2 regions of the Streptomyces sp. NPDC057697 genome follow, and region 2 is predicted to be linked to the other one. Evidence: riboswitches for the same ligand, from Rfam matches in the RefSeq annotation. Region 2 holds a riboswitch; the other holds the start of a gene.
What was found. Region 2 has a riboswitch for cobalamin ahead of nrdI (class Ib ribonucleoside-diphosphate reductase assembly flavoprotein NrdI). Riboswitches for the same ligand answer to the same signal wherever they lie in the genome.
Positions count from the first base shown of each region.

Region 1: it holds a riboswitch for cobalamin, as region 2 does, so the genes downstream of both, ACFVFH_RS08585 (ribonucleoside-diphosphate reductase subunit alpha) here and nrdI (class Ib ribonucleoside-diphosphate reductase assembly flavoprotein NrdI) in region 2, are expected to answer to the same signal.

Region 1 covers NZ_JBHVJA010000002.1:803,310-809,582, forward strand. Annotated here, with positions in the region: gene ACFVFH_RS08580 (ribonucleotide-diphosphate reductase subunit beta) at 1-684, opposite strand, end outside; gene ACFVFH_RS08585 (ribonucleoside-diphosphate reductase subunit alpha) at 684-3,095, opposite strand; cobalamin riboswitch at 3,235-3,376, opposite strand; gene mctP (monocarboxylate uptake permease MctP) at 3,542-5,176, opposite strand; gene ACFVFH_RS08595 (DUF3311 domain-containing protein) at 5,173-5,427, opposite strand; gene ACFVFH_RS08600 (GntR family transcriptional regulator) at 5,695-6,273, opposite strand, start outside.
Region 2 covers NZ_JBHVJA010000012.1:84,254-90,526, reverse strand. Annotated here, with positions in the region: gene aceA (isocitrate lyase) at 1-310, shown strand, start outside; gene aceB (malate synthase A) at 576-2,168, shown strand; gene ACFVFH_RS27365 (3-hydroxybutyryl-CoA dehydrogenase) at 2,165-3,034, shown strand; cobalamin riboswitch at 3,336-3,559, shown strand; gene nrdI (class Ib ribonucleoside-diphosphate reductase assembly flavoprotein NrdI) at 3,730-4,161, shown strand; gene nrdE (class 1b ribonucleoside-diphosphate reductase subunit alpha) at 4,158-6,273, shown strand, end outside.

The sequences.
Region 1 (6,273 bases), on a different contig from region 2:
GACGGTGTCCACGACCTCGAACGCGAAGTTCATGTGCATCGTCTCGTCACGGAAGACCCAGTTGGTGCCCGTGGCGAGACCGTGCAGCAGACCCCGCGAGCGGAACCAGTAGACGTAGGCGAAGGCGCCGTAGAAGAACAGCCCCTCGATGCACGCCGCGAAGCAGATCAGGTTCAGCAGGAAGCGGCGGCGGTCGGCCTTCGTCTCCAGCCGGTCGATCTTCTCGACCGAGTCCATCCACTTGAAGCAGAACTGCGCCTTCTCACGGATCGAGGGGATCTCCTCGACCGCGTCGAACGCGGCGGCCCGGTCGTCCGGGTCGGGCAGATAGGTGTCCAGCAGCGTCAGATAGAACTGGACGTGCACGGCCTCCTCGAAGAGCTGCCGCGACAGGTACAGCCGCGCCTCCGGGGAGTTGATGTGCTTGTACAGCGTCAGCACGAGGTTGTTGGAGACGATCGAGTCGCCCGTCGCGAAGAACGCGACCAGCCGGCCGATCATGTGCTGCTCACCGGGGGACAGCTTGGCGAGGTCGGCGACGTCGGAGTGCAGGTCGACCTCCTCCACCGTCCAGGTGTTCTTGATCGCGTCGCGGTAGCGCTCGTAGAAGTCCGGGTAGCGCATCGGCCGCAGCGTCAGTTCGAACCCCGGGTCGAGCAGGTTCTTGTTCTCGGATGTGCTCATTACTGGCAGGCCTCGCAGGACTCGGGGTTTTCGAGGGAGCAGGCGATCGCGTCCGCGTCGGGCGCCGACGCCTGCTGTACGGGAATGGGGGCGGCGGCCGCGGCCTGGCCGGAGGCGGCACGGGCGATCCGGGTCGCCGGGCGCGAGCGCAGGTAGTACGTCGTCTTCAGCCCCTGCTTCCAGGCGTACGCGTACATCGAGGAGAGCTTGCCGATCGTCGGCGTCTCCAGGAACAGGTTCAGCGACTGGCTCTGGTCCAGGAACGGCGTACGGGCCGCCGCCATGTCGATCAGGCCGCGCTGCGGGATCTCCCACGCCGTGCGGTACAGCGCCCGCACGTCCTCCGGGATCCAGGCGAAGCCCTGCACCGAGCCGCTCGCCTCGCGCAGCGCCTCACGGGTCCGCGCGTCCCAGACGCCGAGCTTCTTCAGCTCGTCCACCAGATACGCGTTGACCTGGAGGAACTCACCGCTGAGCGTCTCGCGCTTGAAGAGGTTGGAGACCTGCGGCTCGATGCACTCGTAGACCCCCGCGATCGAGGCGATCGTCGCCGTCGGCGCGATGGCGAGCAGCAGCGAGTTGCGCATCCCGCTCTTCGCGACCCGGGCGCGCAGGGCGTCCCAGCGCTCCGGCCAGTTCAGCTCGGTGCTGTAGTGGTCCGGGTGCAGCACTCCGCGCGCGGCGCGGGTCTGCTCCCAGGCGGGCAGCGGACCCGACCGCTCGGCGAGCTCGCAGGACGCCTCGTAGGCCGCGAGCATGATCCGTTCGGAGATCTTCGTGGAGAGCGCGCGGGCCGCGGGGGAGTCGAACGGCAGCCGCAGCTGGAAGAAGACGTCCTGGAGGCCCATGGCGCCCAGGCCCACCGGGCGCCACTTCGCGTTGGAGCGGCCGGCCTGCTCGGTCGGGTAGAAGTTGATGTCGACGACCCGGTCCAGGAAGGTCACGGCGGTGCGGACGGTGGCGTCCAGCCGCTCCCAGTCGATGTCGCCGCCGGACACGAACGCGCCGAGGTTGACCGACCCCAGGTTGCAGACGGCCGTCTCCCCGTCGTCGGTGACTTCGAGGATCTCGGTGCACAGGTTCGACGAGTGGACCACGCTGCCCGGCTCGGCGGTCTGGTTGGCGGTCCGGTTGGAGGCGTCCTTGAACGTCATCCAGCCCTGGCCGGTCTGCGCGAGGGTGCGCATCATCCGGCCGTACAGCTCGCGGGCCGGGAGCGACTTGCGGGCCAGGCCCTTCGCCTCGGCGGCCCGGTACGCGGCGTCGAACTCGTCGCCCCACAGGTCGACCAGGCCGGGCACGTCGGCGGGCGAGAACAGCGACCAGTCGCCGTCCGCGTCGACCCGGCGCATGAACTCGTCCGGGATCCAGTGCGCCAGGTTGAGGTTGTGCGTACGCCGCTGGTCCTCGCCCGTGTTGTCGCGCAGCTCCAGGAACTCCTCGATGTCCGCGTGCCAGGTCTCCAGGTAGACGGCGGCGGCGCCCTTGCGGCGGCCCCCCTGGTTGACCGCGGCGACCGAGGCGTCGAGCGTCTTGAGGAACGGCACGATGCCGTTGGAGTGCCCGTTGGTGCCGCGGATCAGCGAACCGCGGGAGCGGATGCGGGAGTACGACAGACCGATGCCGCCCGCGTGCTTCGAGAGCCGCGCCACCTGGTGGTAGCGGTCGTAGATCGAGTCGAGCTCGTCCAGCGGGGAGTCCAGCAGGTAGCAGGAGGACATCTGCGGGTGCCGGGTGCCGGAGTTGAAGAGCGTGGGGGAGGAGGGCAGGTAGTCGAGTCGGCTCATCAGCCCGTACAGCGCCGCCACCTCGTCCACCGCGCGCTGCGAGTCGTCCTCGGCGAGCCCGGCCGCGACGCGCAGCATGAAGTGCTGGGGCGTCTCGATGACCTGACGGGTGTGCGGGTGGCGCAGCAGATAGCGGCTGTGCAGCGTCCGCAGCCCGAAGTAGCCGAAGCGGTCGTCCGCGCCGTCGGCGAGCGCACGCTCCACCAGCGCGTCCAGCGCGGCCGCGTGCCGGGCCACGAACTCGGCGGTACGGTCCGCGATCAGGCCCTCGCGGTGCCCCACGGCGACCGAGGCGGAGAAGGAGACCGCGCCCTGGCCGGCCGCCTCGTCCGCGATGGCGAGGGTCAGGAGCCGGGCGGCGAGCCGGGAGTAGGCCGGGTCCTCGGAGATCAGACCCGCGGCGGCCTCGGTGGCCAGCGCGCGCAGCTCGGCCTCGTCCGCCCGCGCGCTGCGGCCGCGCAGCGCGGCGGCGGCGACCCGGCCGGGGTCGGTGTCGGGCAGATCGGCGGTGAGGGCGGTCAGGGTGCGCAGCAGCGCGGTCCCCGGTCCGTCCTGTACGGCTGCCTCGGACTCGGCTGCTGCGGACTCGGCGACTGAAGCCGGATCGGCTGGCGCGATGGTCACGTGGTGCTCTCCCTCGCTCGGCTCGGGGCCGGCGGGGGATCGTGGCAGCCGGGCGGACACGCACCCGGGGCAGGGCAGCACTCCGCACGGCGTCCACCGGCCCAACCGCGAGGCCCGGACGTCTGGCATCCGGTTCGGTCGAGCCGGATGCGCTGCCGGCAGGTCGTCGGACTGACTCGGGGGTGCACAAAAGCGCACTGAATACACCGTTGCGGGACAGTTCCGGATTCTCACCGGATTCCCCTGCGGCGACAGCGAGGACGAGCATACATGTGGGGGCTGCCTGATGAGGCAGCCCCCACATGTTGTGTCGCGCCCGTCGGAGCGGGCCCACAGAATGAGCCGTACGGCCCTTTCCGGGGCCGTGGGGCCGGATCACGCCGACGGCCCGCCGCGCCCCGCTGGAGGAGGCTCGACGGGCCGTCGACGGGCCGTTGGCGCGGGCCTCAGTGGCCGCCCGGCGCCCCTGCCGTGGCCGGCGGGAGCTCCGCGCTGACACCCGGGTCGCCCGCGTCGGCCGTGTAGTCGGCCGGGGAGGTCTCGTCGGTCCCGGCGGGCGCCTTCACGGCGTTCAGGACGAAGGTGAGCACCACCGTCACGACCACGTTCAGCACGAACGCGGTGAGGCCGATGTAGCCGATCTCGCCGATGCCAGGGATCTCCTTGGACGATCCGCCGAAGTGCGCCTGGGTCGGGCTGGCGACCCCGTACGCGGCCACCGTCCCGTACACCATGCCGACCGCCCAGCCCGCGAGCAGCGCCCAGCGGTGGAACCAGCGGGTGAACAGGCCGCCGACCAGGGCCGGCATCGTCTGGAGGATCCAGATGCCGCCGAGCAGCTGGAAGTTGATCGCGACCGTCTTGTCCATGGTGAGGACGAAGGCCAGCGCGCCGACCTTGACCAGCAGCGACACCAGCTTGGAGACCTTGGTCTCCTGCTCCGGGGTCGCGTCCGGCCTCAGGAAGTCCTTGTAGATGTTGCGGGTGAAGAGGTTCGCCGCGGCGATCGACATGATCGCGGCGGGCACCAGCGCGCCGATGCCGATGGCGGCGAACGCGACGCCCGCGAACCAGTCCGGGAACATGTCCTCGAACAGCTGCGGGATGGCCAGCTGTCCGTTGTCCACCTTGATCCCGGCGGCGATGGCCATGAAGCCGAGCAGCGCCAGCAGGCCCAGCATCAGCGAGTACAGCGGCAGGATCGTGGTGTTGCGCCGGATCACGTTGCGGCTGCGGCTGGAGAGCGTCGCCGTGATCGAGTGCGGGTACATGAACAGCGCCAGCGCCGAGCCCAGCGCCAGGGTGGCGTATCCCCAGTGGCCCGCCTCGCCCGGCGCGAGCGCGCCGCGTGGCTGTCCGGTCGCCGGATTGGTCTTCGAGAACGCCTCGCCCGCCTTGGCGAAGATGTCGTCGAAGCCGCCGAGCTTGATCGGGATGTAGATGATCGCCACCGCGATGACCAGGTAGATCAGCCCGTCCTTGACGAACGCGATCAGCGCGGGCGCCCGAAGCCCCGACGAGTAGGTGTACGCGGCGAGCACCGCGAACGCGATCAGCAGCGGCAGGTCCTTGACGAACCAGTGGGTGTTCTCGCCGCCGCCGACGCCCATCACGTCCAGCACCGCCTGGATGCCGACGAGCTGGAGCGCGATGTACGGCATCGTGGCGAGGATGCCGGTGACGGCGACCGCCAGCGACAGTCCCTTGGAGCCGAAGCGCCCGCGGACGAAGTCCGAGGTGGTGACGTATCCGTGCTTGTGCGAGACCGACCAGAGCCGCGGCAGGAAGGTGAAGATCAGCGGGTACACCAGGATCGTGTAGGGCACGGCGAAGAAGCCCGCCGCCCCCGCCGCGTAGATCGCCGCCGGAACGGCGACGAAGGTGTACGCGGTGTACAGGTCGCCGCCGAGCAGGAACCAGGTGACCCAGGTCCCGAACGAACGACCGCCCAGGCCCCATTCGTCGAGACTGGCCTCGTTCTCGGCCTTGCGCCACCGCGCCGCCAGGAAGCCCATGACCGTGACGGCCACGAAGAAGAAGATGAAGACGCCGAGCGCGACGCCGTTCACACCGTCCTTCACGCCTGCCCACCTCCCTTGCGGGCGCGCTGGTCACGCTGCCACAGCTTGTACGCGGTCATCGTGAGCGCGGTGGAGATGAGCACCCAGAGCATCTGGTACCAGTAGAAGAACGGAATGCCGATGAAGGTGGGGTCCACCTTCGCGTACGAACTCACCCAGAGCATCGCCACGAACGGCGCGACGAGACAGAGGGCGATGACCACCCGGACCGGTGTGACGGTGGGCGGTTTTCCTTCTGGTTCTGCTGGCATGCGGCGACTCCGTCCCCTCGCTGATCACCTGGTAATGCGCAGGAAATCTAGGGGAGGGTTCCGGTCAACGTCACCCCCTGTCCGCATTGCGGTCCGACAACGGTCGCCCGGGTGGGTGCATATGCTCGAAATTGCGTCAGGCGTACGAGAGTTGGTCCGTACCAGGGCATGCGAGAGGCCCCCGTGGAATGGTGAATTCCACGGGGGCCCTCAGCGGTGGTCCGTACGGGCGCGGTGGCGGAAAATCGTCCATCGCGCCGGACGCTCTCAGTCCGTGGGCCGCTTCAGCCGCGCCACGAACTTGTACCGGTCGCCCCGGTAGACCGAGCGCACCCACTCCACCGGCTCGCCCTGTCCGTCGACCGAGTGCCGGGAGAGCATCAGCATCGGCAGGCCCACGTCCGTGCCGAGCAGCCCGGCCTCGCGCGGGGTGGCCAGTGAGGTCTCGATGGTCTCCTCGGCCTCCGCCAGCCGTACGTCGTACACCTCCGCCAGCGCGGTGTAGAGGGAGGTGTACTTCACCAGCGAACGGCGCAGCGCCGGAAAGCGTTTGGCCGAAAGATGGGTGGTCTCGATCGCCATCGGCTCGCCGCTCGCCAGCCGAAGCCGCTCGATCCGCAGCACCCGGCCGCCGGCGGTGATGTCGAGGAGTCCGGCGAGCGTGTCGTCGGCGGTCACGTAGCCGATGTCCAGCAGCTGGGACGTCGGTTCGAGGCCCTGGGCGCGCATGTCCTCGGTGTACGAGGTGAGTTGCAGGGCCTGCGAGACCTTCGGCTTGGCGACGAAGGTGCCCTTGCCCTGGATGCGCTCCAGGCGGCCCTCGACGACCAGCTCCTGGAGCGCCTG
Region 2 (6,273 bases):
CGACCAGATCGCGAAGTTCCAGCGTGAACTGGGCGCGATGGGCTACAAGTTCCAGTTCATCACGCTGGCGGGTTTCCACTCCCTCAACCACGGCATGTTCGACCTGGCCCACGGCTACGCCGAGCACGGCATGACCGCGTACGTGGACCTCCAGGAGAAGGAGTTCGCCGCGCAGGCGCAGGGCTTCACCGCCGTCAAGCACCAGCGCGAGGTCGGCACCGGCTACTTCGACCTGGTCTCCACCGCCGTCAACCCCGCCTCCTCCACCACCGCCCTGGCCGGGTCCACGGAGGAGGAGCAGTTCCACTAGGGCCTGTCGTCGAAGTGGCGTCGTCCGGCCGGAGGCCGGGCCCTGCGGTGTCCTGCGAGCGCGAGGCGGAGGACCGTTCCCGTACCGGGTGTACGGGGACGCCTCCGTCGACCACGCGGCGAGCGTGCGTGCTGGGCACCGCACGGCAGGCGGCACTTCGAAGACAGGTCCCGGGGCCCTTCGTCCGCCCTGTCCTCGGCCGGGCGGAGGGGGACGGGCCGTCTCCCGTCCCCCTCCGCCCCCATCCCCTCCTCAGGAGAGCCCGATGTCCCTCACCGCACTCACCCGCCCCGTCCGTGTCCTCGCGGCGCCCGGTCAGCGGCACGACGAGATACTCACCCCCGCCGCCCTGGAGTTCGTCGGCCGGCTCGTCGACGCATTCGCGGTACGTCGGCGGGAGCTGATGAAGGAACGGCGCCGGCAGGCGCTGCGGCTGGCGGCGGGCTCGCCCCTCGACTTCCCCGTGGCCACTTCCGCAGTGCGCGACGACCCCACCTGGCGAGTGGCGCCGCCCGCGCCCGGTCTCACCGACCGCCGTGTGGAGATCACCGGCCCGCCGGACCGCCGGACGGCCGCCGGTGCCCTCGGCTCCGGCGCCCAGGTGTGGGTCGCCGACTTCGAGGACGCCACCGCGCCCTTGTGGGACAACATCATCGGCGGGCAGCTGAACGTGCTCGACGCCGTCGAGGGACGTATCGGCTTCGCCGCGCAGGAGGGCCAGGGGTCCCGGCTCGGCGGACGACCCGCCACGGTCATGGTGCGGCCCCGGGGCTGGCACCTGGACGAGGAGCACCTGGAGTTCGACGGCCGCCCCGTCCCCGCCGCGCTCGTGGACTTCGGCCTCTGCTTCTTCCACTGCGCCCAGCGGCAGATCGATGCCGGGCGCGGCCCGTACTTCTATCTCCCCAAGCTGGAGAACCGGTACGAGGCCCGGCTGTGGAACGATGTCTTCCTCCTCGCCCAGGAACTGCTCGGCATCCCCCGTGGCACCGTCCGTGCCACGGTTCTGATCGAGACGATCACGGCCGCGTTCGAGATGGAGGAGATCCTCTACGAACTGCGGGAGCACAGCGCGGGGTTGAACGCGGGCCGCTGGGACTACCTGTTCAGCCTGATCAAGACGTTCGGCCACCGGTCCGACTTCCTCCTTCCCGACCGTGCCCGGGTCACGGCGGCCACCCCCTTCCTGCGGGCCTGCACCGACCTCCTCGTCCGTACCTGTCATCGGCGTGGCGCGCACGCCATCGGCGGGATGGCCGCCCAGGTGCCTGGCGAGGGCCCGGCCGCCGAAGAGGCCGTCCTGGCCAAGGTCCGCCTGGACAAGGAGCGGGAGGCCGAGGACGGCTTCGACGGCTCCTGGGTCGCCCACCCCGCCCTCGTTCCCGTCTGCCGCGCGGCCTTCGACGGAGTCCTCGGTGGGCGGCCCCACCAGCACGACCGTACCCGCGACGACGTCGAGGCCGGCCCGGCCGACCTGCTGTCCGTGCGCCGGATCAGCGGACCGCCCACCTCGGAAGGGGTGCGCACCAACATCTCCGTCATCCTGCGGTACTACGCCGCCTGGCTGCGCGGGCAGGGAACGGTCACCATCGACGGCCTGGTGGAGGACGCCGCCACGGCCGAGATCGCCCGAGTGCAGATCTGGCAGTGGCTGCGGCACCGCGTGGTCGACCGGGAGACCGTCGGGGTGCTGCTCGACGACGAGGTCGCGGCGCTCGGCGCCGAGTACCCGTGGGCGCCCGTGGACGACATCCGCGCACTCTTCGAACGGACGGCCATGACAGGCGAGTTGCCACAGTTCTTCACCCCGGACGCCTACAGCCGCCACCTCGTGCGCCGGACGGAGGTGCGGGCATGAGCGCGGGCATCGCACGCGTCGGCGTGGTCGGTGGCGGGCAGATGGGCGCCGGGATCGCCGAGGTGTGCGCGCGGGCCGGACTGGACACCGTGGTCTGCGAGGTGGACGCGGTGGCCGCCCGCACGGCACGGGACCGGATGGCCGCGTCCCTCGAACGGGCGGTCCGGCGCGGAAGACTGGAACGGGAGGCGGCCCGGGACGCGCTCGCCCGGACGGTGTTCACCGGCGGCCTGGACGTTCTCGCCGACCGGCAGCTCGTCATCGAGGCGGTCGTCGAGAACGCGGATGCCAAGACCGAGGTCTTCGCCGCCCTCGACAAGATTGCCGAGGACCCCGCTGCCATCCTCGCCACCAACACCTCCTCGCTGCCGATCATGCGGCTGGGCATGGCGACCGGCCGCGCGGACCGGGTCGTGGGGCTGCACTTCTTCAATCCCGTCCCGGTCCTGCCACTGGTCGAGGTGGTCCCCTCGCTGCACACCTCGGCCGCGACGACCGCCACGATCGAGGCCTTCGCCACCAGCGCACTCGAAAAGACGGTCATCCGCTCCCAGGACCGGGCGGGCTTCGTCGTCAACGCCCTGCTCATCCCCTATCTGCTCTCCGCCGTGCGGATGGCGGAGTCCGGATTCGCCTCGGCCGCCGACATCGACGCGGGCATGGAGCACGGCTGCGCCCATCCCATGGGCCCGCTGAAGCTGGCGGACCTGATCGGCCTGGACACCGTCGTCTCCATCGCGGAGTCGCTGTACGAGGAGTTCCGCGAGCCCCTCCACGCGCCGCCGCCACTGCTCCGGCGGATGGTGGAGGCGGGTCTGCTGGGCCGGAAGACCGGCCGGGGGTTCCACACCTACGACCAGGGCTGAGGGGCCCGCACCCGCCACGGGGGCCGGCGGGCCCTCGCGGCCGTGCCGGGCGAGGGGCGTGAAGCGCGAGTACGGCGCTTCGCGCCCCTCGCCGTGATTCCGCGCCGCCCCTCATCCCGCCTCGCCGCTCCTCGTCCTGCCGCGCTCCGCCCCGCGTCCGCCGTGCGCGTGCCGTCGTCGGGGCGGAATGTCCCGCGAGCAGGCGGCACCGCCCCCGTCGACCGAAGCAGGACTTAGGTATACCTAACTTTCGCCAGCGACACAACATCTGGGGTGTGCGCGCACACGGCCATCCAGATGTAGTGTTGGCGGTGCTGGTGGTTCGCCGGGCACTGCTGTGCTCGGCGTCGCAAGAGGGAACCCGGTGAAAGACCGGGACTGCCCCGCAGCGGTGAGCGGGAACGACCGCCGTCATACGCACTGGGCCCGACACATCGGGCCCGGGAAGCGACGGCCAGTAGGAGTCTCGAACGACACGAGACGCGCCCGTGAGTCCGAAGACCTGCCACCGGTGCGCACACCGGACAGCGGTGCGCGCGCTCCGAGGCCCCGAGGGAGGGCCGGGTGGCATACGCACGGCCCCGGGTGAGGCGTACCGTTCCACGGCCCCCCGGTCCCCAGCCGTACGCGCCGCACCGCTCCTCCCTCCCGGTCCTCGGGCAGAGACGGGAACGAGCGAGAGGAGACGGCGACCCATGAGCGAACTCGTTTATTTCTCCAGCGTCTCGGAGAACACCAGACGCTTCGTGGAGAAGCTGGACCTGCCGGCCACACGCATCCCCCTGCGTCCGCGCCACGAGGGCACGCCGCAGGTGACCGAACCGTATGTGCTGATCACACCGACCTACGGCGGCGGTGAACGAGCCGGCGCGGTCCCCAGACAGGTGATCCGCTTTCTGAACGTCGAGGCCAACCGGGCGCTGCTGTGCGGGGTCATCGCCTCCGGCAACACCAACTTCGGCGCCGACTACTGCCTGGCCGGCCGGGTGATCTCGGCGAAGTGCCGGGTCCCGGAGCTGTACCGATTCGAACTGCTGGGCACGGAACGAGATGTCCGCGCCGTACGGGAAGGGCTGCGGGAATTTTGGACACGACACTCATCGACGACGGAGCGACAGGCAGCATGAACACCTTCACCACGCCGGTCACGGCCCCCGCGGCCCCGCGCGAGCCGATCGGCACGCGCAAGGACTACCACGCGCTGAACGCCATGCTGAACATCTACGACTGCGACGGCGCGATCCAGTTCGACAAGGACCGCGAGGCCGTCCGTCAGTACTTCCTCCAGCACGTCGATCCCCACACGGTGGTGTTCGACTCGCTCAAGGAGAAGATCGACCACCTCATCGAGAACGACTACTACGAACGGGAGCCGATCCGGCGCTACCGGTGGGAGTTCGTGGAGGAGGCGTACCGGCAGGCGTACGCCCACGAGCACCGCTTCCGCACCTTCCTCGGCGCGTTCAAGTACTACACGTCGTACACCCTCAAGACCTTCGACGGCTCCCGCTACCTGGAGCGGTACGAGGACCGGGTCGTCGCGACCGCGCTGTTCCTCGGCGCGGGGGACGAGGCCCTGGCCTCCCGGCTGGTGGACGAGATGATGACCGGCCGCTTCCAGCCCGCCACCCCGACCTTCCTCAACGCGGGCAAGGCCCAGCGCGGCGAGCTGGTCTCCTGCTTCCTCCTGCGGGTCGAGGACAACCTGGAGTCCATCGGCCGCGGCGTCAACTCCGCCCTCCAGCTCTCCAAGCGGGGCGGCGGAGTGGCCCTGCTGCTGACGAACCTGCGCGAGCAGGGCGCGCCGATCAAGAAGATCGAGAACCAGTCGTCCGGTGTCGTTCCCGTGATGAAGCTCCTGGAGGACTCCTTCTCCTACGCCAACCAGCTCGGTGCGCGGCAGGGCGCGGGCGCGGTCTATCTGCACGCGCACCACCCGGACATCATGCGGTTCCTGGACACCAAGCGGGAGAACGCGGACGAGAAGATCCGGATCAAGACCCTCTCGCTCGGTGTCGTCGTCCCGGACATCACCTTCGAACTCGCCAAGCGCAACGAGGACATGCACCTGTTCTCGCCGTACGACGTCGAGCGGGAGTACGGCAGGCCGCTGGCCGATCTGTCGGTGAGCGAGCACTACGACGAGATGGTCGCCAATCCGCGCATCCGCACGACCAGGCTCGGCGCCCGCGAGTTCTTCAAGACGATCGCGGAGCTGCAGTTCGAGTCCGGCTACCCGTACCTGCTGTTCGAGGACACGGTGAACCGGGCCAACCCGGTGCCCGGCTGGATCAACATGTCCAACCTGTGCTCGGAGATCCTCCAGGTCAACACAGCCAGCACGTACGACGCCTCGCTCGGTTACGAGAAGGTCGGCCGGGACATCTCCTGCAACCTGGGGTCGCTCAACATCGCCGCCGCCATGGCCTCTCCGGACCTCGGCGCCACCGTCGAGACGGCGGTGCGCGGCCTGACGTCCGTCTCCGACCAGTCGAACATCGACGCCGTGCCGTCCGTGGCGCATGGCAACGACCTCTCCCACTCCATCGGCCTCGGCCAGATGAACCTGCACGGCTACCTCGCCTCGCAGCGCATCCACTACGGGAGCGAGGAGGGTGTCGACTTCACGAACATGTACTTCTACGCGGTCGCCTTCCACGCCCTGCACGCCTCCAACCGCATCGCGATCGAACGCGGCACCGCCTTCGACGGCTTCGAGAAGACCGCGTACGCCGACGGCTCCTACTTCGACAAGTACACCGAGCAGGTGTGGGAGCCGGCCACCGAGCGGGTGCGGAAGCTGTTCGCCGACGCGGGGACCCACCTGCCCACCCAGGACGACTGGCGTGAACTGAAGCGGTCCGTGCGGGAGCACGGCATCTACAACCAGTACCTCCAGGCCGTGCCGCCCACCGGGTCCATCAGCTACATCAACGACTCGACCCCCTCCATCCACCCGATCGCCTCCAAGGTGGAGATCCGCAAGGAGGGCAAGCTCGGCCGCGTCTACTACCCGGCGCCGCACATGGACAACGACAACCTGGAGTACTTCCAGGACGCGTACGAGATCGGCTACGAGAAGATCATCGACACGTACGCGGCGGCCACCCGCCATGTCGACCAGGGGCTGAGCTGCACGCTCTTCTTCCGGGACACGGCCACCACCCGCGATCTGAACAAGGCGCAGATCCACGCCTGGCGCAAGGGCATCAAGACCCTCTACTACATCCGGCTGCGCC